Regions from separate parts of the Brevibacillus sp. LEMMJ03 genome, predicted to be linked through region 1. Evidence: riboswitches for the same ligand, from Rfam matches in the RefSeq annotation. Region 1 holds a riboswitch; each other region holds the start of a gene.
The links. A riboswitch is a leader RNA that binds a small molecule or an ion and turns the genes downstream of it on or off. The one in region 1 is predicted to bind cyclic di-AMP.

Region 1 (5,887 bases):
ATCTTCCGCCAGCGTGTTGTACAGGAATGCCACTTCCGATTGGGAAATACCCGTATACCCAGCCAGGCCGACATTCAGATAGTGGGAGATCATGGCGTCAAATTGCCGTTTTTTCAAGCTTTCCTCTGTCTCTCCGACAAGCGGAATCCACAGGACTTTTTTGTGCGGAAGACGCGATCCGCCGTAAGCAAAGCCGTAGTTCCACGTGCGGTCAATGTATCCTTTCGTAATGGCCGGCAAGGAGTACCACCATAACGGAAAGATGAACGCCAGTCCATCGTTTCGCTTCAGCCTTGACATTTCGGCTTGAACACGTGCGGAATAGCTCTTGCGGGGGTTCTCCCAATCCGGTTCGTCTTTTTCCAGGACGAGCGGATGAAACTCCTCCCCGTACAAGTCCGCCAGTTCCACTTCATGTCCGGCATCGGCCAGTCCCTGAACAAAACGCTCGGCGACGGAAAACGTAAGCGATTCTCTTCTGGGATGCGAGACGATCGTCAGCACCTTCATTCACAACCACTCCCCACCAGATTTTGTGAAAACCGGCCGCTCACGTGGCAGCCGGATTCTTGCCTGTTTACGATACGCTTTCCGGCTTGCCGGTCAGTGCGGGAAAGTGCGGAACCACTTCTTCGCCCAGTTCTTCCAGCACTTCTTCAAACGGACGCTGGCCGTATTTCAGGTTGATGATCACGTGATTGACACCCGCATTTTTCAGACTTTCGATGAACCCGATGAGGGGATTGCGCCCGATGCGGAAGCCCAAGTGAATGGGAATCGGCGGATGATTCGGGTCCTCGGTCAAATCGACATAGAGGGACTGGCTGAATGGCTTGAACCCGTCCGTCAGCGAACGCCAATTGTTGATCAGTTCCGACTGGAATTTCAGGTTTCGGGGATAGTACAGCCAGCCGTCACTGTTTTGGGCGATCCATTCGACGGACTGGGAGCTGTGGCCGGTAACCAGCACCGGAATGTCCCCGAGTCGCGGCTTGGGCAAGAGGTCCCCGTTCCACATGTCCACCCGCGGCGATTTGATCGCAGGGAAACTCTCCGCCCACACTTTTTTCATGACCAGCAGGGATTCCTGAAAGAACGGACTCCGGTTTTCCGGATCGACGGAGAAGGCCGGGAATTCGATCGGACGGTCCCCGGTCGCCACCCCGAGAATCAGGCGCTCGCCGGACAGTTTGTCGACGGATGCCGCTGCTTTCGCGACATGCAGCGGGTGACGCAGGGTGAGAATAATACTTGCCGTACCCAGCGCGATCTCCTTGGTATGGGCGGCAATATATCCCAGATAGACCCAGGGATCATACATTTGGCCCGCATCGCCGAAATGGGGGTCATGCAGCGGAACATCCCGGACCCACAATGCGGCAAAATTCAGCTCTTCCGCTCGTTTGGCCAGTTTCAGCTGCTTGTCCATGTCCATCTCCGGAACGCTGCCTTGGTATGATTCCAGCGGGAAGAACAGCCCCAGCGTCAGTTTGTTTTCCTGATACATGCGCGTGTAACCCTTGTGGTTGTCAAACCGGTTCATGATGATCCCTCCATATCTATATATCTATAATTGTCGATATAATAATAAAAGAAAGGGCAGGGAACCTACAAGCCCAAAAGTGTAAATGTGTAAAAATCCGTCCCCTTACAGATCCCTTGATAACCGTTCCATCACTTTTTTGATGTTTTCCTCATCCCGCTTGTAATACGTAAATTGCCCAATCCGTTTTGCTTTTATCAATCCCGCTTTTTGCAGCATGGACAGATACAGGGACACGGTGGATTGGGACAATCCCACCTTTTTTTGAATGTCGCTCACGCAAACCCCGTCTTCGTGGATGTCTCCGTGAAGCGGTTTGGGAAAGTGAACGTCCGGTTGTTTTAACCACTGTATGATCTGCAGCCTCGTTTCATTGGACAAGGCTTTCAATACGTCCAAAAGTTCCATGATATCCTCCAGATTCTTCTTTCGTGTATCTCTTACAGTATCCCACATTTCGAAAGCGGGCTGGCTGCATGATTCCGCCAATGTCAGGGGAAGACAACACCACACCCTCCCTCGCTTGGACGGGGATGTTTTTCCTTGAGCCCGGGAAAGCTGGTGGCAGGAGGGAGATTGCCCATGTGCGGCCGTTTCACGCTGGTCACCGCCCCGGAAAAACTGATGAGCCGATTTCACCTGCAGGACATCCCGTTTGAATGGAAGCCGCGGTACAACATTGCTCCCGGCCAGCCCATCCCGGCCATACTTGCCGACGGCGGTCGCCGCAGAATCGGCCAACTGCGCTGGGGCCTGGTTCCGTCGTGGGCGTGGGACGAGAAGATCGGCTCCAAGATGATCAACGCCCGCGCCGAAACGCTGCGGGAGAAGCCGGCTTTTCGGCGGCTGTTCGAACGCAAGCGCTGCATGATCCCGGCCGACGGCTTCTACGAGTGGAAGCAGATGGCCCGGGGGAAACAGCCGATGCGCATCACCATGCGGGACGGAGAACCCTTTGCCTTCGCCGGCCTGTTTGACACCTGGACGGCGCCTGACGGCCACAAGCTTCACACCTGCACGATCATTACCACCCGGCCCAACGAGCTCGTCGCAGACATCCACGACCGGATGCCGGTGATACTGCGTCCGGAACATGAGAGCGCGTGGCTCGACCGGGACAGGTTCGATGCGGAATGGCTGCAGTCGCTGCTCGTACCGTACGATCCCCAGGCGATGAAGGCATATCCCGTATCGGCGATGGTCGGGAATCCGAAAAACGACCGGCCGGAGTGTTTGGAAGAGGCCCCCTGGTCATAGCGGGGAAAACTCCGTCAGCGCCTGGCTGCGGTGCGTTTGCCATTTCTATTTTATCCTGCTGCGTTTTCCTGGGAAAGAACCTCGTGTGCTCATCCCATCCGCCATCACGAGTTATTGCGTGTGCATTCGATTTCATTCGAAAGAAAAACATAGACAGGTTTGTATGCGCTTTCATTGAGCGGCGTACCCGTTGCACGTTGGGGGAGACGGGATTATGTTTGGAGGGAGAATTTCATATCGTGACACGCTGAATCGAAAGAGCGGGGGAACCACTTTTTGGGGTGAATCGCAGAACATGCGTAGGGCTAATTCCACTGCCCGAATCCGTCAGCTAACCTCGTAAGCGTTGTGGAAAGGGGGATGCACTTGTGATGTCGAGGCTGCGGCTGCAAGGGTAATACTACCTTTGTGGCCTTTTTTCTCGTTTTCCAGGCAAATCCAACCCGAAGGAAGGTCAGTCACGAATGACAATTGGTCAGTTAAAGCGTTTCTTCATTGGGTCACCATTGCGAACAAGGCAAATCGCTCACGAAAAATTGCCGAAATGGAAAGCGCTGGCGATCTTTTCGTCAGATGCGCTCTCATCGGTCGCGTACGCTACGGAAGAGATTTTGCTCGTGCTTGCCCTGATTGGATTCGGCGCGTTTGCTTATTCCCTCCCGATCGCCATCGCGATTCTGGTATTGCTGACGGTCGTGACGCTCTCCTACCGTCAGATTGTCCATGCGTTTCCCTCTGGGGGAGGGGCGTACATTGTCGCCAGGGAGCACGTGAACACGCCTGCCAGTCTGGTGGCCGGAGCGGCGTTGATGATCGACTATGTGCTCACGGTTGCCGTCAGCATCAGTTCCGGGGTCGCAGCGCTGCTGTCCGCCTTTCCTTCTTTGCTTCCCTGGAGAGTGGAGCTGGCTGTCTTTCTCGTGATGCTCCTCATGATCCTGAACCTGCGGGGCATTCGGGAATCGGCCACCGTGTTCGCTTTCCCGACGTACCTCTTTATCTTGTCGATCCTGCTGATGATCGCGGTGGGAGGGATCCAAATCTGGAAAGAGGGCTGGCACGGTTATCACGCGCAGGGGGCAGCCCCCGCCGCTGACATGTGGACGTGGGCGGGGATGCTGCTGCTGTTCCGTGCTTTTGCGTCAGGCTGTTCGGCGTTAACCGGAGTGGAAGCGATCAGCAACGGCGTGCCGGCTTTCCGGTCGCCGGCGCCGCGCAATGCGGCGATCACCATGACATGGATGTCGCTTTTGCTGGGGATGATGTTTTTTGGGATTACGCTGTTGGCGTATGCGTTCGGAATCGCCCCCAAAGAACATGAGACGGTAGTGTCGCAAATCGCGGAACATGTATTTGGCCGCGGGCCGCTGTACTACGTCATTCAGGTGGCCACAACGCTCATTCTGTTCCTGGCGGCCAATACCAGTTTCACGGGATTCCCCCAGTTGACCTCGATCATTGCCCAAGACCGTTTCCTGCCCCGGAAGCTGACAATGCGGGGAGACCGTCTTGTGTTTTCCAACGGGATTGCGCTGCTCAGCGTGCTGTCCATTCTGCTGATACTCGTCTTTCATGGCGATACGCACGCGTTGATTCCGCTGTATGCCGTTGGCGTGTTTCTGTCCTTTACGATCGCCCAATGGGGCATGATGAAAGCGCTCCTGCGTGAGAAAAAGAAAGGCATTGCCCGCATTGCCGTGATTGGATTCGGCACCTTGATCACGGGGCTGGTTACGGTCATTACGATCGTTTCCAAATTCACCGAAGGGGCATGGATGGTCACGGTTGCCATTCCCGTGGTGGTGTGGATGTTTTACGTGATCCGGAACCATTACAGCAAGATTGCAAAGGAACTGCGTCTGGATCTGCATGCCCATCCGCAGCAAGTGAAGACCAAAGTCATTATCCCGATCTCCGGAATCAGCAAAGTGGTGGCGCAATCGATTTCGTACGCCAAGGGGATCTCGGATGACATCGTAGCGGTCACCGTCGATTTTGATGATGAACATGCGGGACAAATGCGGGAAAAATGGGAAAAATGGAATCCGAACGTTCCGTTGATTATTTTGCGTTCGCCTTACCGAACCGTGATTGCGCCGCTCTTGAAGTACATCGATACCCTGGAGAAGGAAAAAGAAGGGGATGCGTTTATTACCGTGCTCGTCCCGCAGTTCATCGTCCGCAAATGGTGGCATGCGTTATTGCACAACCAAACGGCATTCCTGCTGAAAGCCGCGCTGATCTATCGGAAAGACGTGGTCGTGTCAACGATACCGTTTCACCTGCATGAGTAACCCTACCCAAAACCAGGTCACTTGAGAGCAGTGACCTGGTTTTTCCTTTTTCATGTCCATACCGTACATGCCTTTCCAGTTCGATCCGTTTTGCAGGGGTTCCGGACGAATGACCGGTGCACGCGCTCTCCTGATGAATCACGAGGAAAGACTTCCGCGTTCGGAAGAAGCCGCCATCCCGTCAAGGACGACAGGCCCCTTTTGAAAGACGCCTTCCCATCTCGCCACGGCTACGCATGAAAAGACATGCCCCATCACATTCACCGCGGTACGTGCCATGTCGATGACCCGGTCAATCCCGAGAATGAGGGCTACGCCTTCAGCAGGCAAACCGACGGCGGTAGCGGTGGCCAGCAGAATCACCATGGAAGACGACGGAACCGCGGCCACCCCTTTGCTGGTGACAACGAAAAACAGCACCATCATGAGCTGCTGCTGCAGGTTCATGTCAATGCCAAACGCTTGGGCGATAAACAAGCCGGCAATGGTCAGGTAAAGCGTGGTGCCGTCCGAATTTAACGGCATGCCCGCCGGAATGACAAACGAAGTGATGTATGTGGGGACGCCGAATTTTTCCAGACGCTGCATCAGTTGAGGCACGACCGTCTCGGTACTCCCGGTGGAAGCGCCAATCACCATCAGGTCCCAAATCATCCTGTACACGTCAGTGATGCGGATGGAAAGGAACACAGCGACCAGCGGAAAGAGGCCGAACACGAGGACAGCCAGCCCCAGGTAGGCAGTCCCGATGAGTTTAAGGAGCGGGAACAGCAGCGCGATTCCATACGTGCCA
Region 2 (5,887 bases), on a different contig from region 1:
ATTCTCCCTTCTAGTCGGTTTTGGGAAAGGAGGGGCTGTATTGGCCAAGAAGATACTCCATCTGTTTTTAGTGGTGATGTTCACAATCATTATCTACGTTCTCGCACACACCATGTCATATGTTGAGAATGAGCCGATTTCGGGTCTATTGGCGTTACTGTCAGCGATCCTTTTGGTTCATCTGCTTTTCGGGAACAACAAAGGTTGAACCAGGAGATGTGAATGGCCGCACGAGCAATTTACATTGTGTTCGGTCGAGGGATCGTCCGCTGTCTATTCGACGTTCCGATCTCAACAACGTAGGAGAGATCATTAGCTGCAACCCCGGCTGCATGCGAAGGAGCACCGGACATGTCAATGCAAAAGCAGCGCATCCAACGATGATGCGCTGCTTTTACCTATTGCTGTTTTTCGGACTCAAAAGCATTTGAATTCAGATACAGCCGGTGGAAAACAGACTGGCACAGCGTCCCAGCAGCGGGAACGCTGTGCCTTTTGTCTGTCCTGCGTGCTGCTACGGGCGAATCTTCACCGGCGTTCCGATGGGCACCCGTTTGGCCAGGTACTCCACGTCCCGGTTGTGCATGCGGATGCAGCCGTGAGAGACGTACTTGCCGATCGAGGCCGGATTGTTGGTGCCGTGTATGCCGTAATGAGGCCTGCTCAGCCCCAGCCAGTAGGTGCCGAACACGCTGAGCGGGCCGCCCGGGTAGGAGTTCGGGTACGGGACTTTGTTGATGATGGTAAAGTCGCCGCGCGGCGTGGATGTGGCAATTTTGCCCAACCCGACGGGAAACGAGCGGACCAGGCGCTGACCGTCGTACAGATCCAGCCGCAGCCTGGAGATGGAAATGCGGATGTGGTACGGGATGATCTTCACCTCCTCGGCCGGTGGTACTGCGTTGTTTTCATCCTATGCAGCCGCACCGTTCCCGTCCTTTGGGAGGGGAAACGAGGTTTTGCGAGAAAACGCATCCGGCAGGACGGCTGGCGCGCTGTCCGCCTGATGCGTTTTGTCGTGTCAGGTAGAGGTTCCCGTGTAGAGTTGCTGCAGCTCAAGCTGATCGGCAACAGGCCACTGTCCGATGCGCTCGTACGCCTGCTCGCTGATCGGCAGCAGAGTGACCGGCAGACCGTGCTGTTCCATCATTTCCTTGGCAAACACCGCATCGGAGACGAACCAGCAGCCGATCTGCTTTTGTGTGCCATCCTTGAACGTAAACCGCATATACACTTCTGCCGTATCCGCTTTTTTTCCCGTGAGGCCGACCCCGATTTCGGTCTTTTGGACCTGGTTCCAGGCGTAGAGCGTTTCCCTGCCGAAGAACGGGTTCAGATGGACACCCTCGCGATCCACATACGCATAGGTGTTCATGGTCAGCCAGAGAAAGAGGATCGTCACCCCGCCCAGGATCAGTTTGACGCCCTTTTTTACGACAAAGGCGGGCAGAATGAAGAGGCCCGCCAGACAGGCGAGCAGCAGCGACATGTGGGACATCAGCCACGTCTGTTCCGGGTAGACGAACAGCCATTTCAACACCGCCATGAACACGGGGAGCAGCAAGATGCCCAACAGGGAGAGCGGCAGGCCAATTTGAAGAGATCGTTTCGTCCAGGCCACTGTCTATTCCCACCTTTTGGTTTGATTTCCACTAGTTTATACGCCGCCGCGTGACGGCGGTTTCAACGCGGGTTCCCGGTCGGTGCGACCAGCCAAGCCCCACCCGGCGCAGCAGGGAGGACAGGAGTCAACGTTTTTACCAGGAATGAACACAGTAGGATATGGAAGGATCTTTTTGGATGAGACTGGTAATTCCAGGTAACTGCGGCTGAGCGGGCCTGATGCGTGAATATCCGGGATTACCGGGGATGAGGCAGGGGCGGGAGTATGGTAACATGAACCCCATGTTCGAGAACGCCAAAATGGCAAAAGGAGCGTGCCGTATCATCATCCAACCACATACGGGCCTAGTTCCGTTGATGACGGAAACGGGGGAACCATCTTCTGGGGTTAATTCTGTTCCAAACAGAAGGGATGCTTCTGCCATCCTACCCGTCAGCTAACCTCGTCGGCTAAAGCAGATCGATCTTACTCGTACACGACATCCGCTTGTGTTGCGTGCAGAGGGCTGTCCGGCACCCGTTCGGGCAGTCCCCCTGTACCCACGTCAGGTTTTCCGTTTTGTTTGCAGGAAAACAGTCGGCGCATTCGCTTTCCGTCTGGAACGGCCCTCCAGTTGCGGAAGCAGTGCGCCGATTTTTTTCTATCCGTTGACGAAGAAAGGAGAGGTGCGAATGAACAGGAGAAGAACGTGGGCAGCCGCTTGGACGGCGCTGTTGTCTGCCGCACTGCTGGCGGCGGGATGCGCCCAGCAGCAGGCCGCCTCGCCCCGCGCGGGGGAAGCGGCGGAAACCACGCTGGAAAAGGCGAAGCGTCAAGGTTTTGTCACGGTCGGGTTCGCCAACGAGAAGCCGTACGCCTACGCCACGCCTGACGGCAAACTGACCGGGGAAGCGGTGGAAGTGGCGCGGGTGATCCTGAAGCGGCTGGGCATCCCTGAGATCAACGGGGTGCTTACCGAGTTCGGGTCGCTGATTCCCGGTCTGAAGGCAAAGCGTTTTGACGTCATCACCGCGGGCATGTACATCACGCCGCAGCGGGCGCAGGAAGTGGCCTTCGCCAACCCGGAGTACGGCATCGGGGAGGCGCTGGCGGTCAAGAAGGGGAACCCGCTCAACTTGCGCAGCTACCCGGACATCGCGGCCCAACCGCAAGCGAGGGTGGCCGTGATGAGCGGAGCGATTGAGATGGAGTACCTGCAGAAGTCGGGCGTGAAGCCTTCGCAGATGGTGGTGGTGCCCGATCAGCCGTCCGCCGTTGCGGCACTGCAGGCGGGGCGGGCGGACGCGATCACGATGACGGGTCCCTCTCTGCAGGCCGTGCTGGACAGCGCCAAGGACCCCGAACTGGAGAGGGTCATGGATTTCGTGCATCCGGTCATCGACGGCAAAAGCGTCCGCGGGTACGGCGCGGCCGCCTTCCGCAAAGAGGACCAGGATTTCGTCGACGCGTACAACCGCGAGCTGCAAAAGCTGATGGAGTCGGGCGAGCTGCTGCACATCCTGGAGCCGTTTGGCTTCACGGAGCAGGAGCTGCCAGGGGAGGAAACGGCGGCGGAGCTGTCGCGGCCCTGAGCCGATTTCGTTCAAACGAAAGGATGTGATGGAACGTGTCCCTGTTTGACCTGCTTCCCTCGCTTGCAAAAGGAGCCGCCCTGACCGTGGAAGTGACCGTCCTGTCCGCGCTCGTCGCTTTCGCGGCATCGTTTCTGGCCGGATTCGGGCGCCTCTCCAGGCGGAAAAGCGTTCGTGCGCTGACCGCCGTCTACGTGGAGGTGTTTCGCGGCACCTCGCTCTTGGTTCAGTTGTTCTGGCTGTATTACGCGCTGCCGCTGTTGGGAGTGGAGCTGCCTCCGCTGGCGGCGGGGGTGATCGCCTTGGGACTCAACCACGGCGCCTACGGCTCGGAAGTGGTGAGAAGCGCCGTCCTGGCCGTCCCCAGAGGGCAGACGGAAGCGGCCATCGCCCTGAACATGACGCCGTGGCAGCGGATGCGGCGGGTGATCCTGCCGCAGGCGTTTGTCATGATGATTCCGTCCTTCGGCAATCTGCTGATCGAGCTGTTGAAGGGAACCTCCCTGATCTCGCTGATCACACTGGCCGATCTCACCTTTCAGGGGATGGTGCTGCGCACGTTTGACGCGTCCCGAACCTTCGAAATATTCGCGCTCGTTCTGGTCGTCTACTTTGCCCTGGCGTACCCGCTGACGCTGGGCATGCGCGGGCTGGAGCGGCGTCTGACGGCGGGGAGGGTGTAAGCCGTGTGGAGCTGGCCGTTTGCGTGGCAGATTGCGCCTGAGCTGTTGAGAGCCGTACAGACGACCATTGCCGCTACCCTGGCCGGCTTTGCCCTCGCGCTTGTCGGCGGACTGCTGCTGGCGTTCGCGCGGCGGGCGAAGCCGAGGGGCGTGTCTCTCGCCGCGGCGGGCGTCATCGAGTTCGTTCGCAGCACGCCGCTCCTGGTCCAACTGTACGTGCTCTTCTACGGTCTCCCCTCGGCAGGCATTTCCCTGCCGCCGTTTGCGGCAGGCGTCCTGGGATTGGGCATTCACTACAGCGCCTACCTGGCTGAAGTGTACCGTTCGGGAATTGAGTCCGTTCCCCGGGGACAGTGGGAGGCGGCGACGGCGCTGAACTTTTCCAGACGACAGACGTGGACGCGCATCATCCTTCCCCAGGCGATCCGCCCGATCATACCGGTGCTGGGCAACTACCTGATCGTCATGTTCAAGGAAACGCCGGTGCTGTCGGCCATCACTCTGGTGGAAATGCTGATGACCGCCAAGATGATCGGTTCGGCCTCGTTTCGCTACCTGGAGGCCTTTACGCTGGCAGGGATGCTGTTTTTCCTGCTCAGCTACGCCTCCTCCCTGCTGATTCGCAGGCTGGAGAGCAAACTGACACAGCGGTAAAAGGAGGGGAGTGGCATGAACAACACCCGGCAGACCGCCGATCCCATCGTCCGGTACCGCAGCGTAAGCAAGACGTTTGGCGACCTGACGATTCTGCACGAGATTGACCTGGACATCGCGCCCGCAGAAAAGGTGGCCGTGATCGGTCCGAGCGGTTCCGGCAAGACGACGCTGGCCCGCCTGCTGATGACGCTGGAAGAACCCACTTCCGGGACGATCGAGGTGAACGGCGAACTCTTGTGGCACAAGCGGGTGAACGGCCGGCTCGTGCGGGCGGATGAGCGGCATCTGCACAAGATGCGCGGAAACATCGGGATGGTGTTTCAGCACTTCAACCTGTTTCCGCACATGAACATCCTGCGCAACGTGACGGAGGCCCCCATCCACGTCCTCGGGCTGTCCCGGGAGGAAGCGGTGGAGCGGGCGGTGACGATGCTGGAAAAAGTGGGACTGGGCGACAAGCTGGAGGCGTATCCCTCCCACCTGTCCGGTGGGCAGAAGCAGCGGGTGGCGATCGCCCGGGCGCTGGTGATGCGGCCCAGCGTGATGCTGTTCGACGAAGTGACGTCCGCCCTCGACCCCGAACTGGTCGGGGAAGTGCTCGCGGTGATCAAGGAGATTGCGCGGGAAGGGGAGATGGCGATGATGCTGATCACGCATGAGATGGACTTCGCCCGCGACGTGGCCGACCGCGTCATCTTCACGGACGGGGGCACGATCGTCGAGGAAGGGTCTCCCGAACAAATCTTCCACGATCCGCAAAGCCCCCGGCTGCAGGCCTTTTTGAGCCGCTTTCGGGCCGGATCGGGAAAGGAGGTGATGAGGTGAAATCGACAACCGGCCGGCGCATCGCCATGCGAAAGCCGAGCGAAGCGGACGGCGCCGCCATGTGGAAGCTGGCGCGCGACTCCGGCGTGCTGGAGCTGAACTCCGCCTACGCCTATCTGATGTGCGGCAAGTTCTTCGCCGACACGTGCGTGATTGCGGAAGCGGAAGGGGAGGCGGTCGGATTCGTCACGGCGTTCCGTCCCCCCGCCAGGCCCGACACCGTGTTTGTCTGGCAGATCGCGGTCAGCCAGTCGCAGCGGGGACAGGGGATCGGCAGCCGGATGATCCGGGAACTGCTGAAGCGCGACGCATGCCGGAACACGCGGTATCTGGAAGCGACCGTCTCGCCGTCAAACGCGGCGTCCGCCGCCCTTTTCCGCAAGGCGGCCGAGGAGCTGAAGACGGGCTGCGAGGTGCGGGAGTGCTTCCCTGCCCGCCTGTTTCCGGGGGGCGTACACGAACCGGAGTGGACGTTTTGCATCGGGCCCATCCCAACCAAACGATAGGAGGTTGTGCATGAAAGCTGC
Region 3 (5,887 bases), on a different contig from region 1:
GGAACAGGTGATCCTCAATGCCGCTGGGCAGGCCCTCCACGTCTTCGATTTCCCAGGAGATCGCGAGCGCGTTTTTCCGCGCCAGTTCTTCCAGCAGATCGACAATCGCTTCCTTCAGCGTCTTGTTCTGCAGCGTGGCCGGACGGAGATGCAGCAGGAGTGCCCTCATCTCCGCCTGGGCCGCCGCCGCCATCTCCTCCACCAGTTCGATCTGCTGGGCGGCGCGCTGCGGATTTTTCTCCACCAGCCGCTTCAAGGCGGCTGTGGTCATCGCGATGGCAAACAACTGCTGGCTGACGGCATCGTGCAGTTCGCGGGCGAGCCGCTGCCGCTCTTCCGTGACGGCCGCCTGTTTCAACTGCTCCGCCAGCGCGGCGTTGTGATTGGACAGCCGCTGCAGCGACGCCACCTGATCTTCCCACTGCGACGCCAGGCGGTTGAACTGCCAGCCCAGCTCGCCGATCTCGTCCGCGCCCAGATCGGGAACGCGGTAGGACAAGAGGCCGCGGCTCAGATTCATGGTCGCTTCGCCCAGCACGTACAGCCGCTTTTTCAACAGGTTGCCGAAAATGTAGCCGCCGATCACGCCCATGACCGTCCCCACCGCAAGCGAAACGGCGAAGGCGGCCAGCATGATCATCCAATCCGGCTCGGCCGGCAGTTGAATCTGCAGATTGGTGTCAAGCCACCGGCTCAGTTCCGGGTCATCCGCCAGCGTCGAGTAGAGGCGGCGGATCTCCGGATCGTTGGCCCAGGCGATGTGCAGCAAAAGGAAACAGAGGAACGTGGCGGTTACCGTGCCGATGGCCAGCATCAGGCCGAACCGCACGTACTGCCATTGTACGCTCGCTAATCGCTGTCGACGCATCGGTCAGTACCCCCTAGATGTACTTGACTTTTATATCGCCGACAAGCAGCGAGATTTGCAAATGCACTTTTTGAGCGGCCTGCTCGTACTGCTCGGAGCGGACCATCACGCTGCGGCTGATGCCGCCTTGCCGGTGTCCAAACACTTCCAGGTCGCCAATGCTCACCTCGGCGGTAACGGCAACCGGCATGTCGACCGGCACGTATATGGTGACGTCCCCCACCCAGCCGTCGACAGTCAGGAACGCTTCCTCCTGCATCACCATCGCCCGCGACAGGTCGATCACCACATCCCCGATGCCGTGCCAAATGTGCAGTTGATCCAGTTCAAACCTTCCGGACGTGAGATGAAAATCGCCGATCAGCGAACTGCGGGTATCCTTGGGCCGCAGAATGCAGCCGGGGTGAAACGGCGTCTCCACCCGGTCCTCGAAGACAGGCCCGTATCCTTTTTGCTTGGCCCAGCGAGCCGCCTTTTGGTAAAACGGCGCATCGTCCGGCGTGTCCCACTCCGGGGAGAAACCGCCCGAGTCACCGACCGTGTCCGCTCGTCCGTCGCGCGACCGCGAGCGCCCCCGGATCAGGCGGAAGCCAAAATAGATCAACGCCAGAGGGACGACGAAATGGAACAGGTCATGGAATCCCACGCCAAACCACATGTCCAGCGCGATGAGGACGCCAAACCCGGCCAAAAGGCCGCCTCTGATGCGTTTTTGCTTCTCCCACATGCGCACGCCGACGTACACCAACACCATCGGCCACAGGCTGAACAAACTGAACGAAATGATATGCAAGGTGTCGAGCAACAGGCCAATGCCCGTCAAAATGATCAGAACACCAGCCGTCATTTTGTGCAAGCGGGACAGTTTCACAGGAGTCTCCTCTCTTACGCCCCATGCCGCTCATTTTCCTTCCAACCGTTACGGCATGTATAGATAAACGCAGGCGGAATGTTCAACGGCGTGAAACCCGTCTCCACCCGTTGAAACCGCGCCTGCAGCTCCGATTGCAGTTGCAGCGAGTATTGAAACGTGATGAACAGCCCGCCGGGGGCCAGCACGGATTGAATTTGGTCCAGAATGCCGGTGCGCAGCGTTTCCGGAAAGATGGCAAAAGGAAGGCCCGAGATGATTACGTCGGCTTTGCCCAACCTCATTTCCTCCATATACTGGCCAAGCTTCATGGCCTCTTCCCGAATCGGCACCTCGGGAAACCGGTCGCGCAGCACGGCCCGAAACTGGGGATCACGCTCAACCAGAAGATAACGGGCGTCCGGCCGCTTTTTCTGGAGAATGGCCTGGGTAAACACACCCGTGCCCGGCCCCAGTTCAACGATGACGCCAGCGTTTGCCCAATCCACGCGGCTCAGCATGCGCGCGCAGAGAAACCGGGAGCTGGGGATGATGCTGCCGACACGTCCGGGTTCGGCGATAAACCGTCGCAAAAACACCAAGAAGTCTGCCAAAAAAAGAACCTCCTCTAGGGGAAAAGCAGCCTGTTTCCCAGGCTGCCTTTGGTTCTATTCTACATCAAACGCCGCCGTTCCTCTCGCTTACGCCTGTTCCGTTTGCTGCGGCGTTTCCTTCTGTTCAAGCAGGGAGGCTTTGATCTTCGCCAGTTCGGCGTCCAGGTCGTCCTTCTCCCATTTGCTCAGGGAGTGGTCCAAGCCTGCGCTGGTATTGCGCCACTGGCCGCTTAAATCCGCTTCCGCCTCCATGCGCATCACTTTTTCTTCCATCCGGGCAAATCCGCGGCTCGCCGTTTCGCTGCCCATCCCGACGATGGCCTGATTCACCTGCTTCTGCGTCTTGGCTACTTGGGCGCGGGCCATCAGGGTGTATTTTTTCGCCCGCATCTTGTAAAACTCTTCTTTCAGCTCAGCCAGCTTTTCGCGCATCTTTTGCGCCGCTTCCGAAGCGGACTGGTAGAGCGCCTCGTACTCCTGGGCACGCGCTTCGTACTGCTTCTTGTCGGCAAGCGCGCGGCGCGCCAGTTCGTCTTCGCCTTCGGTTAGCGCCAGTTTTACCTGGCGATCCCGTTTTTCCACGAGGGCGAGCGCCTCTTCCCACTGCTGGCGGAATTTCTTCTCCAGCGCCACCTGACGGGCGACGGCCACTTCCACCTGGCCGATCTCCACTTCCATGTCACGCATGTACTGGTTCAGCATTACCACCGGATCTTCCATCGAATCCAGCACGTCGTTCACCGAAGCCACCGTCAAATCACGCAAGCGTTTCAAGATACCCATTGTCACTTGTCCTCCTCATCATATCACATGATCATGGTTGTTTTAACATCCTTGTCCTGCGACCCGGCCATGCCGGCGCGGGGATTACGGCTGCTGCCGCTTGGTTACGCTTTGCTCCCATCGATCCAATGCGTCATTTTCTCGCAGCACGCGCTGTGCCCACTGCCGCTCCCAGACGGTCGGAACCGGGTGATCCGGCACATCCCGTTGGCGAAGCAAGCGGAAGCCCAGGTAAATGACCCCGATGGCCAGCACGGCGTGAAACAGCAGATGCAGCTTGCCGATCAGCATCAGGAACCCGAACAGAAAGATCAGTACGCCGCTAAAACGCGAACCTGAACTTCCCATCACTTTGCGGGCGCCGTACAGCATGATCAGCCCGGGAATCAGCACACCGAGCAGATCGCCGCCGTCAATGCCGATCTGATCCAGCAAGACCAACCCGCCTATGAGCAGCAGGACCAGTCCGAGAAGCACTTTTCCAGACCGCTCGCTCATCAACTGCTACCCTCCCATCGACTTTGTTTGGGTGTCACCCTCATGGCTTTATTGTAGACGGCTGACAGGGCTCGCCATAACGGGCGGGCGGTTGGTTTTTCCCTCCGTCCCGGGGCGGAGACGCCTTCCTTCCGCAATCGGACAAGCATGCACCCGCGCTTTGGCGAATCGTGCGCCGGCATGGTCGACACGAATCGTTTCCGATTTATGACAACATTTTGTGTCAAAATTGTGAACAACCAAGCAAAAAGACAGGAAAAATCGGACACGTGTTGAATTGTGCTGGAGTGCGTGTAAAAAAACATCGAAATTAGCCGAATTCCGCTATGCGGAAACGGGGGACCCACGTTTTTCGGGGTGAATGGCCGCCGCTTGCCGGCCGCCTAGGGCAATCCTTTCGACCGAACCCATCAGCTAACCTCGTAGGCTCAGGAAAGGAGCAGTTTCTCTTGCGCAAAACGGTGGTTACTCTCTTCATCGCCGGGATGCTTGCAATGGGAGCCGGCGCTGCACACGCCCAGGAGGAATCTTCCTTGATGGGTGTCGTCAACGACCTGTACGGCGCTCCTTACAAGTCGTCCGGCACGACCAAAAACGGATTTGACTGCTCCGGTTTTACGCGCTATGTGTTTGACGCGCTGGGTGTAGATCTGCCTCATTCGTCGTCCGCCCAATTCAAGTTGGGAGTACCGGTGTCCCGCAGCGATCTCCAGCCGGGTGACCTGGTCTTTTTCAACACCAACGGGCGCAGCATTTCACACGTGGGCATCTACATCGGAAACGGCATGTTTGTACACGCGGAGAGCGGCAAAGGAGTCGTCAACACGAGGCTGAACGATCCGTATTACTGGGGCAAGCGCTTTGTGGGCGCCAAACGGATTGCCCTGCCTGTGCTTGAGGCCATTGCCGAGGCTCCACAGAAAAAGAAACCGGTACAAGCAGCATCGCTGCCCGATGCGAAGCAGCAGCCGCAGCGGCAGCAAGAACAATCGAAACAACAGCCCCAGACTCCACAACAGCAGCAAACTCAACAGCAGCAGCAATCACAACCGCGGCAGCAGCAGTAATCGACGCACAGCGTACAAGCCAGGGACGACAGGTCTCTGGCTTTTTCTGGATTTGTTTAGCACCTGGTGTCAAGAGGTAGTAACATCCGTTTTTCGACGCTGCCTGGACTGTCCGGCCGGGAAGGACGGGATTATGTCCCCGCGTGCGGGCAAACCGTGATATGATAAAAGGAATAGGACCAGAACACATGTGGTGACTGGGGGAGAGTACCGGTGAAAGACCATGTTTTGATTGTGGACGACAACGAGGAAATACTCGAGCTGCTGGAAGATATTTTGGGAAGCGAAGGATACGACGTTTCCACGGCGCAGAGCAGCGAGCAGGCGCTGGAACTGCTGAAGTCGGGCACCAAGCCCAACCTGATTCTGCTCGACATCATGATGCCCGGCATGAGCGGCTACGAGCTCTGCTCGCAGATTCGCCGCGAGTGGGAGCTGCCCATCCTCTTTCTCAGCGCCAAGGGCAAAGCGGTCGACAAGGTGGTCGGCTTTGAGATCGGCGCCGACGACTACATCACCAAGCCGTTTGACACGGAAGAACTGCTTGCCCGCATCCGCGCCCACCTGCGCCGCTACGAACGCATTCGCCGTCACAGCGAGGAGGCGGCGGAGAAAGAGACCTCGGCATCCTCCATTACCGTCCTGAAGTTCAAGGGGCTGGAAATTCACAAGGAAACGTACTCCGTTTACGTCAACGACCAAAAGATCGATCTGTCCACCAAGGAGTTTCAACTGCTTACCTTTTTGGCCGAAAACGCGGGCATCGTCTTCACGCGGGAGCAGATCTACGACCGCGTCTGGGGATACGGCTACGGCTCGCTCAACACGGTCACCGTGCACATCAAGAACCTGCGCGAAAAATTGGAGACGGATCGCCAGTTCATCAAAACGCAATGGGGGACGGGGTACGTATTCATCGGGGAGAAAGTGTAGATGAGCATCCGGAACAAGCTGTTCCTCTCGTTTATCGCCTTGATCGTACTCAACCTGCTCCTGTTCAAGTTCGTCTTCGAAGACATCATCGTGGAACAGTTGAAGACGGACCGGCACAACCAGTACCGGTACGAGAAGGAAACGGCGGAGAAGGTGCGGGTCAACCAGTTGTTGAACTCCAGCGTGTTCAAGGATCCGACCGAGCGGCGGGAGCTGGAGGCACAGCTTCCGGAAGACCTGATGTACAAAATGGTGGTCACGGACGCTGACGGCA

Region 2: linked by a shared signal. The riboswitch ahead of ehuB (ectoine/hydroxyectoine ABC transporter substrate-binding protein EhuB) and the one ahead of FOI68_RS07260 (APC family permease) in region 1 are both predicted to bind cyclic di-AMP.
Region 3: linked by a shared signal. The riboswitch ahead of FOI68_RS13380 (C40 family peptidase) and the one ahead of FOI68_RS07260 (APC family permease) in region 1 are both predicted to bind cyclic di-AMP.

What each region holds. Positions count from the first base shown of each region.
Region 1 covers NZ_VKJN01000004.1:185,969-191,855, forward strand. Annotated here, with positions in the region: gene FOI68_RS07240 (NAD(P)H oxidoreductase) at 1-510, opposite strand, end outside; gene FOI68_RS07245 (LLM class oxidoreductase) at 578-1,543, opposite strand; gene FOI68_RS07250 (ArsR/SmtB family transcription factor) at 1,649-1,951, opposite strand; gene FOI68_RS07255 (SOS response-associated peptidase) at 2,126-2,800, shown strand; cyclic di-AMP (ydaO/yuaA leader) riboswitch at 3,036-3,161, shown strand; gene FOI68_RS07260 (APC family permease) at 3,271-5,094, shown strand; gene FOI68_RS07265 (dicarboxylate/amino acid:cation symporter) at 5,233-5,887, opposite strand, start outside.
Region 2 covers NZ_VKJN01000003.1:21,135-27,021, forward strand. Annotated here, with positions in the region: gene FOI68_RS04810 (L,D-transpeptidase) at 515-871, opposite strand; gene FOI68_RS04815 (hypothetical protein) at 1,022-1,621, opposite strand; cyclic di-AMP (ydaO/yuaA leader) riboswitch at 1,956-2,091, shown strand; gene ehuB (ectoine/hydroxyectoine ABC transporter substrate-binding protein EhuB) at 2,296-3,195, shown strand; gene ehuC (ectoine/hydroxyectoine ABC transporter permease subunit EhuC) at 3,231-3,878, shown strand; gene ehuD (ectoine/hydroxyectoine ABC transporter permease subunit EhuD) at 3,882-4,532, shown strand; gene ehuA (ectoine/hydroxyectoine ABC transporter ATP-binding protein EhuA) at 4,548-5,360, shown strand; gene ectA (diaminobutyrate acetyltransferase) at 5,357-5,866, shown strand; gene ectB (diaminobutyrate--2-oxoglutarate transaminase) at 5,877-5,887, shown strand, end outside.
Region 3 covers NZ_VKJN01000009.1:146,646-152,532, reverse strand. Annotated here, with positions in the region: gene FOI68_RS13405 (sensor histidine kinase) at 1-868, opposite strand, end outside; gene liaF (cell wall-active antibiotics response protein LiaF) at 882-1,739, opposite strand; gene FOI68_RS13395 (class I SAM-dependent methyltransferase) at 1,754-2,332, opposite strand; gene FOI68_RS13390 (PspA/IM30 family protein) at 2,420-3,115, opposite strand; gene FOI68_RS13385 (LiaF transmembrane domain-containing protein) at 3,200-3,613, opposite strand; cyclic di-AMP (ydaO/yuaA leader) riboswitch at 3,916-4,057, shown strand; gene FOI68_RS13380 (C40 family peptidase) at 4,063-4,680, shown strand; gene FOI68_RS13375 (response regulator transcription factor) at 4,894-5,613, shown strand; gene FOI68_RS13370 (sensor histidine kinase) at 5,614-5,887, shown strand, end outside.